Regions from separate parts of the Caldibacillus sp. 210928-DFI.2.18 genome, predicted to be linked through region 2. Evidence: a T-box and tRNA genes for the amino acid it is inferred to sense, from the RefSeq annotation. Region 2 holds a T-box; the other holds one or more tRNA genes.
The links. A T-box is a leader RNA that pairs with one kind of tRNA and senses whether it is charged. The one in region 2 lies ahead of argS (arginine--tRNA ligase), so its partner is inferred to be a tRNA-Arg.

Region 1: it has a tRNA-Arg gene. The T-box ahead of argS (arginine--tRNA ligase) is inferred to sense a tRNA for this amino acid. The anticodon was not compared.

Annotation. Positions count from the first base shown of each region.
Region 1 is NZ_JAJCHL010000031.1:29,627-33,903, reverse strand. It holds gene LIZ98_RS08585 (GerMN domain-containing protein) at 1-267, shown strand, start outside; gene LIZ98_RS08580 (XTP/dITP diphosphatase) at 568-1,182, shown strand; gene LIZ98_RS08575 (metallophosphoesterase family protein) at 1,179-1,679, shown strand; tRNA gene LIZ98_RS08570 (tRNA-Arg) at 1,975-2,048, shown strand; tRNA gene LIZ98_RS08565 (tRNA-Arg) at 2,346-2,419, shown strand; gene LIZ98_RS08560 (tetratricopeptide repeat protein) at 2,882-3,877, shown strand; gene tig (trigger factor) at 4,118-4,277, shown strand, end outside.
Region 2 is NZ_JAJCHL010000020.1:6,968-11,244, reverse strand. It holds gene LIZ98_RS06370 (NADH:flavin oxidoreductase/NADH oxidase) at 1-443, shown strand, start outside; gene argS (arginine--tRNA ligase) at 660-2,366, opposite strand; T-box leader at 2,417-2,633, opposite strand; gene LIZ98_RS06360 (MerR family transcriptional regulator) at 2,791-3,390, shown strand; gene LIZ98_RS06355 (hypothetical protein) at 3,387-3,578, shown strand; gene LIZ98_RS06350 (YjcZ family sporulation protein) at 3,882-3,989, shown strand; gene LIZ98_RS06345 (DUF441 domain-containing protein) at 4,216-4,277, opposite strand, start outside.

The DNA.
Region 1 (4,277 bases), on a different contig from region 2:
ATGCCGGATGTCGAATTAGTTGAAGAACCGAAAATGGAGAATGGCATAGTTAAACTGAATTTTAACGAAAATATATATGGCAGTTACGATCAAAAACTTGTTTCAAAGCAAGTTTTGGAACCTTTAGTACTTTCATTGACGGAACAAGAGGGGGTTGAAGGAGTGGCTATCCAAGTAAACGGAAAGACAGATATTGTAAACCAGGATGGCAAACCTTTAACAGAACCGGTTACCCGTCCGGAACATGTCAATACTGGCAGTTTTTAATAAAAATTTGCTATAATAAAGATAGAAAGAGGGGGACGAACCGCCTCTTTTTTTCATGCGGGAAGGATAAAATATTGGTCAAACATATCGGACAAGTTTTAGTTTCAAACTCCAGACATCTTGTTCTCTACACTTTGAATAATGAAAAATAAGCTAAGTAACAAAATATATTTTTTTAAAAAACTACTGCGCAAAGTACAATAATTTGTGTCATACTATATATGATACACACTTACCTTTGTGGAAAATCATCAAGAAATTTTTTGGGTATTAATTAAAATAATGAATAAGAGGTAAAGTATGGAAGAATTAATTATTGCAACAAAAAATAAGGGGAAAGCAAAAGAGTTTGCGGAACTTTTTGAACCGCTCGGCTTCCGGGTAAAGACACTCCTTGACTACCCGGATGCACCTGATATTGAAGAAACAGGCAAAACTTTTGAGGAAAATGCGTTATTAAAAGCTGTTGGGATTTCCAATATTTTTCAAAAAATGGTAATAGCTGATGATTCCGGGCTTGTCATTGATGCTTTAGATGGGCGCCCCGGTGTTTATTCCGCTCGATATGCAGGGACTGATAAAGATGATGAGGCCAATATTCAAAAAGTCTTGTTTGAAATGAAAGACGTTCCGGAAGAAAAACGCACGGCTCACTTTCATTGCACCCTGGCTTTAGTTGTACCGGGAAAGGATCCCATCATTGTAGAAGGCACTTGTAACGGCTTAATACTAACTGAAAAACGCGGAAATAACGGCTTTGGTTATGATCCGATCTTTTATCTCCCTCATTTAAAAAAAACAATGGCAGAAATAACATCTGAGGAAAAAAATCGAATCAGCCACCGGGGAAATGCAATTCGAAAATTATATGAACATGTCCAAGAAGCTATGGAAAGAGGGGATTTTCTTTCATGAAGGTTTTGATTTGCAGTGACAGTCACGGATTAACGGAAGAACTAATCCAATTAAAAAAAACTCATCCGGATATGGACTATTATATTCATTGTGGTGACTCTGAATTGGTCAAAGATCATTCTGCAATTCAAGGCTATCATGTGGTTAGGGGAAATTGTGATTTTGGAAACGATTTTCCTGAACGGGATTTGATTGCAGCCGGAAATGAAAGGATATTTATTACGCATGGGCATCGAGATCATGTCAAAACAAGTTTAATGAATTTACATTATCGGGCTATTGAACAAAATGCAACCATTGTTTGTTTCGGCCACTCCCATGTTCTCGGGGTTGAAAATATTGAAGGAATTTTATTTATTAACCCGGGCAGTATTGCCTTACCACGTATGCGGAAAGAAAGAACGTATGTCATCTTGGAAATAAATGGGAAAACAAAAACTGTTCATGTATACGAATATGGACATGGGGAACTTTTTCAAGAATCATATGACATCTAATATTTTGGAAGAAGAAGGAAACAATACAGAATTAATTTCTCTTCTCTTCTTCTCTTCTTCTTCCAAAAAAATTGAACAATATTATTGACATTAATCACAATAGGGCATATAATAAATCTTGTCTTTGATAAATAATTGTGTCCCAGTAGCTCAGCTGGATAGAGCACGCCCGAATAAGCTTCTTTGAATAAGCATCAGCGTACCAATCGAGCCGCTTCATGAGTAAGCTTACTGAGATTGGGACGACGGAGTTACCAAGTAGACGAAGAAAAAATTATACAAATATTTATATCATGTCCCAGTAGCTCAGCTGGATAGAGCAACGGCCTTCTAAGCCGTCGGTCGGGAGTTCGAATCTCTCCTGGGACGTACTGAAAAGGCAGATCAAAGCCTTGACTTGAAAGGATTTTGAACAGAAAAGGGATGCTAACACAGATATAAATACTGTGGAAGTATCCCTCTTTTTTCACATCAATATTTCCGAAAAGTTCAACAGCCTTCCATGCCGGTAATTTGCCCACATTATCGAATTCCTCTTCGCCGTAATTCGTTTTATGACAACGTTTCAGAAAGGTTTTTTAACTTACTTACCGTAAATATTTCCTGAAATCATTGATGGGAATAATAGAATATGATAAAATATTTAATGTCTTAAATTAAAATTATGTCCCAGTAGCTCAGCTGGATAGAGCGACAGCCTCCTAAGCTGTAGGTCATGAGTTCGAATCTCGTCTGGGACGTTTTGATTTACATTTCAAGTCTTGAAATAATAGGGTTTTAAATAAGTAGGGATACTAGCACAGAATAGAACACTGTGGGTATCCTTTTTTTATACGTTAAGAATGTAAAAGTTTCCAACATAGATCCAAATTGGTGCAGTTGGAAAAATTTTCGTATTAGTTACGTTTAGAATTTTATTTATAGAACTGTTTGCAACGGCTCCTGAGGTGTTAGACAGACTTTTTGATAAAGTTTGTTTGCAAATTGAACAGCCCGAAATTTTTAACACGCTTATATAAAGAATGATTGGGTAGAGTTGGCGAATCAATTTATTAATTTTCATTGTTTACGAAAAGAACGTTCGCTCGTTCACTTTTGAAAAAATTCGAGCACTATTTGCATTAGCCCCAGTCCATCATTTTGCAAAAGTCTATTCCGGTGTTACAATAACTAAAAAAGAAAAAAGCGTGGGATTTGATGTTATGAATGACGATTTTTCAAACGATAAAGTAATTCCTTTCCCCAATTTACCGTTACGCTTATTGGATAAGGGGAGTAATTTATTGATTGAAGGGAGAATTAAGGAAGCTATTCCTTATCTTGAGAAGGCCGAGCAACTGGAACCGGAAAATCCGGATATTTTATATACATTAATTGGTGCTTACCTGGAACAAGGAAATTTTACCAAGGCGAAAATGTTGTTGGAAGAAATGGTTCACACAGGAGTTGGTGATTACTTTGAAACAGTGGAAATATATATGACTGTTCTTTTTCAACTTCATGAGTATAAAAAAATAACTACAATGTTAACAATGTTATTGGATGAGGATCAAGTACCGTTAGAAAAAATTGATCAATATAAGGAATTGCTGGAACTAAGCAGAAATTTAGCAAATGGGATGGATGAGCTACCGACATCGGATGTACATATAAATCTTTTTGAAGATGACTTAAAAACAACGATACAAAATTTGGAAAATCTCGATAAAAACGGAATTGCCCGACATTTACCGGAAATAAAAGAATATCTGGAAAGTGAAACAGGAAATCCTTTTTTAAAAACAATTTTATTGAATGTTTTAAGAGAAAATCATTACGAAGAAAAAGTTGTTGTAAAGAAATTTAATCAAACCGTACAATTGAATATCCAAACCTATGCCGATGTTCAAGATGCGCCTTTTCCCCGGAAAGTCAAAGAGAAATTGGAAGTTCTACTCGTTCATGAAAATCCTAGCTTATTAACGTATGCCGTTACTTTAACCGAACGCTTTTTTTTCATGATCTACCCATTGGAGATGAACTTTTCGAGTTTGGATATATGGGTGAATGCTATCCTCTTTGTTGTTGAAGACTATTTTGACCAGCATACAGATAATATTTCCAATTTATCGGAAATGGAAATGAACAAAGAGGAATTGGCAAAAGCGATAGACTTTATTACCGAGGTGGAACAACAATTTTGGATCACAACACAATGACAATTTGTTCCAAGAGGTGAATTTCGCCTATTTTTCACCCTTTTATCTTGAAACAAATGATTCCTATGATATAATGATATGGTTAGAATGATGTTCTTCTCTTTATACGCCTTGTAAAGTCTTTAGAGCTTGATACATAATTACATTTGCTTTTTGGACGATCATTGAAAGCGGATGAACAAGGTCTACATATAAGAACAATAGTAAATTTTTGATAAATAGTAGTTGGAGGGAAAAGGAATGTCTGCAAAATGGGAAAAATTAGAAGGCAACCAAGGTAAATTAACGGTTGAAGTAGACGCAGAAACATTTAACAAAGCACTCGATCAAGCATTTAAAAAAGTTCAAAAACAATTGAATGTACCTGGATTTCGTAAAGGTCGGGTACCGCGTCAAATCT
Region 2 (4,277 bases):
CGGCAAAGTGTGAAGTTCCTGCCGATATGCCGCTGATTATGCGCATTTCAGCAACTGAATATGTTGACGGTGGCTATGGCGGCAATTATGCAGTCAAGTTTTCCAAAGAATATCAAAAAGCAGGAATTGATCTCTTCCATGTTAGTACAGGTGGAGAGGGTCCGATTGGCAGTGGTGGTCAACCGGGTGTCCATGCAGGTTATCAAGTGCCTTTAGCCAGACAGATCAAACAGGCTTTACATGTTCCGGTTATTGCTGTTGGAAAATTAGACGATCCAATCTTAGCAAATTCAATAATCGGAAATGAAGATGCCGATCTTGTTGCCGTCGGTCGTGGAATGTTACGTAATCCTTACTGGACATTGGAAGCAGCCGTCCAATTGAAGAAGCAAATAGACATTCCGGTTCAGTATGAAAGAGGATTTCCGCGAATATCCAAGTAATCGCTGAACAGAAAATGGTTGACTTAAGCATGATGCTGGGACACACTATATTCCTTTCTTCCACATCCAGAAAGCGGGAGAAATAATTTAACAGAATTTCACCTTCTAATTGTAAGAAAACCGGGCAAAGTACGCCCGGTCCTTTTTTTGGGGCGATATTCATTGGAAATCCGATAATTGGTACTCCTACCCATGTCACGGCTTCTGCACTTAATTTTACATTCGCTCCGGTGTCCCAATACCCAATAAACGCAACCCTTCCCTTAATACAATAGAGGTAGCTTTAACCAGCTTCAACCTTGCAACAAGTCCGTCATTTTCTTCAAGTATTTTAACGGCACCATAATATTTGTTGAACAGTTGAGACAAATCCAGCAAATATTTTGCGATACGCGACGGATTGAATTCAAAAAATGCGGATGCAATTATCTCCTCAAATCTCGATAATAAAAAAATAATCGACCAAGCCTTGTCATCTTCAAAAACCTCGTATAAACTAGTGTGAGAATTTGGTACATGACTTTTTCGCAATAAGGAACATGCACGGGCATACGTATATTGAAGATAAGGCCCGGTTTCTCCTTCAAAGGTAAGCATCGCTTCAAGAGAAAACTCGATATCGTTTAAGCGATCATTTTTTAAATCGTGAAAAATGACAGCTCCTACACCGACCATCTGTGCAATTTCATCCTTATTCTCCAGATTAGGATTTCTACTCTCAATTGCATCCCTTGCAGCTCTGATTGCATCATGCAGTACTTCCTCTAAAAGGACAATTTTTCCCTTTCTCGTAGACATCTTTTTTCCATCTTTAAGCATCATCCCAAATGGAATATGGTATAATTCATTCGCCCACGTATATCCCATCTTTTTTAAAACAAGGAACAGTTGTTTGAAATGAAGTGCTTGTTCTCCTCCGACAACGTAGAAAGATTTTGCAAAATGATATTCCCGCTTCCGATATAGAGCTGCCGCTAAGTCTCTCGTTGCATATAATGTGGCGCCATCAGACTTTTTTATAAGACAAGGTGGCAAATTGTATTCATCCAATCTGACAACCATCGCCCCATCGGATTCTGTTAACAAATTCTTTTCTTCCAACTCCTTGATAACTGCCTCCATTTTGTCATTGTAAAAAGCTTCCCCATGATAGGAATCAAATTCAACACCCAAAAGCTGGTAAATCCGTCCAAATTCCTTTAAAGAAACAGTACGGAACCATTTCCATAAGTATAGTGCTTCTTCATCACCATCTTCTAATTTTTTAAACCAGTGACGTCCTTCTTCTTCAAGCTTAGAATCTTTTTCCGCCTCTTCATGAAAACGAACATATAAAGCAAGCAGTTCTTGAATCGGATTCGCTTTAACCCTCTCTTCATCTCCCCACATCTTATAGGCAGTAATCAGTTTCCCAAATTGAGTTCCCCAATCTCCCAAATGATTGATTTTCACCGGCGTAAATCCGCATTTTTCAACAATATTTGCCAAAGCATTACCGATGACGGTAGAGCGTAGGTGACCCATGGAAAATGGCTTTGCAATATTTGGTGAGGAAAGATCAATTGTGATATTTCCACCCTGACCGATGGATAAATCTCCATATCCTGCCTTTTTCTTCAGTATTTCTTCAATAATTTTCTTACCTACAGCTTGTCTGTTAAAAAAGAAGTTTACATAGGGACCAACAACGTCAACTTGCTTAATATACGGATGGTGTATACTTTTTCCGAGTTCAGCTGCAATTTGCGCAGGTGACTTTTTCATTTTGCTGGCCACCAAAAAACATGGAAAGGCATAATCTCCCATTTTTCCTTGGGGCGGGATTTCTATCGCTTTTTCAATGTCTGTTTTTGAAACGGAAAAAATCTCTTTACTATTTAAGGACTCGAAAATTGATAATGCAATAACCTCTTTAAAAACCATACAAATCCTCCTTCATTTAACATTAAAAAACCCCCATCTCCATATAAAAATATAGAGACGAGGGTTTTGCTCGCGGTGCCACTCTACTTGCTTATCCAAATAAGCCAGCTTGCAATAATAACGGATTTAACCGAGTTTACCTACTTTCACTTTCAATAAACTTTCTCAAGGGTGCGTTTCACGATTGCTTCCGTACCGATCTTCCACCAACATCGGCTCGCTATCAACGAAAAAATCAATCATTACTCTCCCTATCATTGAACAAGTATCGAATTGTTTTGACAAATTATAACGAACATTTATAAAAAAGTCAATTTATATAAAGCTGGTTAAAAAAATAATTAAATTTCCCTTGAACCTACAGTTACGTTAGGCTTTATAGTAAGAATAGAGCTTTAAAAAATTTCTGAATGGAGGATTAGAAATGGAAAAGAAAAAATTTTATTCAATTGGGGAAATTGCAGATAAAACAGGTGTATCAATCCGAACGTTGCACTATTATGACGATATCGGGTTATTAACACCTGCTAAAGATGAATCGTCCGGGCATCGAAAATATAGTGAAGACGATATTATTAAGCTGCAAAAAATTATTAGTTACAAATTTATCGGGTTCAGCCTTGAACAAATTAAAGAAATCTTATCTGAGCAAAAATTTAATATGAATTTAGTCGATTCATTGACGATGCAGAAAAAATTATTTGAAAAAGAAAAAAAGAGAATTGAAACGTCCATCAGTGCCATTGATCGGGCCACTAAAATTATTCATAAACACGGAGAAATTGACAGTGTCGTATTAATGAGTTTAATTCGCAGTATGCAAACGGAAGACAAACAGCGGGAATGGTTAGAAAGTTATTTTGATAAAGATCTTGTTGATATGATTTATGTCCAAACAGAAGGCGAAATGCAGAAATTAGACAATGTATTCATTGATTTTACTAAACGAGTAAAAGAATTGGTTGGCAGCCCTGTCGACAGTCCTGAAGTTATCAATTTAATCGAGGAATATATGAATATATGAAGTCAACACTCTCCTTGTTCGATGATAATTTTATGGAAACGCTCGCCACCCAAACCGGCAATCTGGATGAAATCAATTATGATGAACTGGAAAAATTGGCGCCTACTCCATTTTCAAAAGAAGAAGAGGAGTGGTTAAATAAGGCAATGGAACATTATATAAAACAAAGTAAATTTGGGGAAAATTAATTTTTTTATCTTATCTATGTGAACTACCCGCTACTTATTTGCCCATTTTGAAGTGGGAGCTTCCAAAGAAATGTAATTATTCAAGGTCCTTATTTCATTAAGTCGTGTCCATTCCATCGCTAGAGCATAATTCAATTATGTCATAAGCCTTCTTTTTTCATAAACTATTTGTCAAGAACCCTTCTGAAAAAAAGTTAGTCATTTATTTGCCTGCCAGTTTTCTTTTCAATGGGGCTTGTGTCCAGACCATTTTTCCAAATAAAACATATGCTGTTTGTGAAACGAAGCAGGAGGTGAAGATTAATGGGTGAAGCATTTAGCGGTGGATATGGTTCAGGATTTGCGTTAATTGTCGTATTGTTTATTTTGTTAATTATTGTCGGGGCAGCATTTGTTGGTTACGGCTATTAAAAAATGATTCTCTTACATCTCAATAGGGGTTATCCATCTGGGGATGGGGACAACAAGGAAATAACTAAATAAATCGCCAGCATAACTTAGCCGGGAAAGTTGAGCTTGAAACTTTGTCGCTTTCCCGGCACATATAAGCAGTTTTTTATATTGCTTTGGTCGTTTATTAGCCCCCATCATTAAACGACCATAATGAAACCGGAATCATCTATATTTTACACACCGATTAATTTACTCCAAATAATTTCATTGCATACCAAGCAATCCCTGCACCAATAAGCGGGCCAA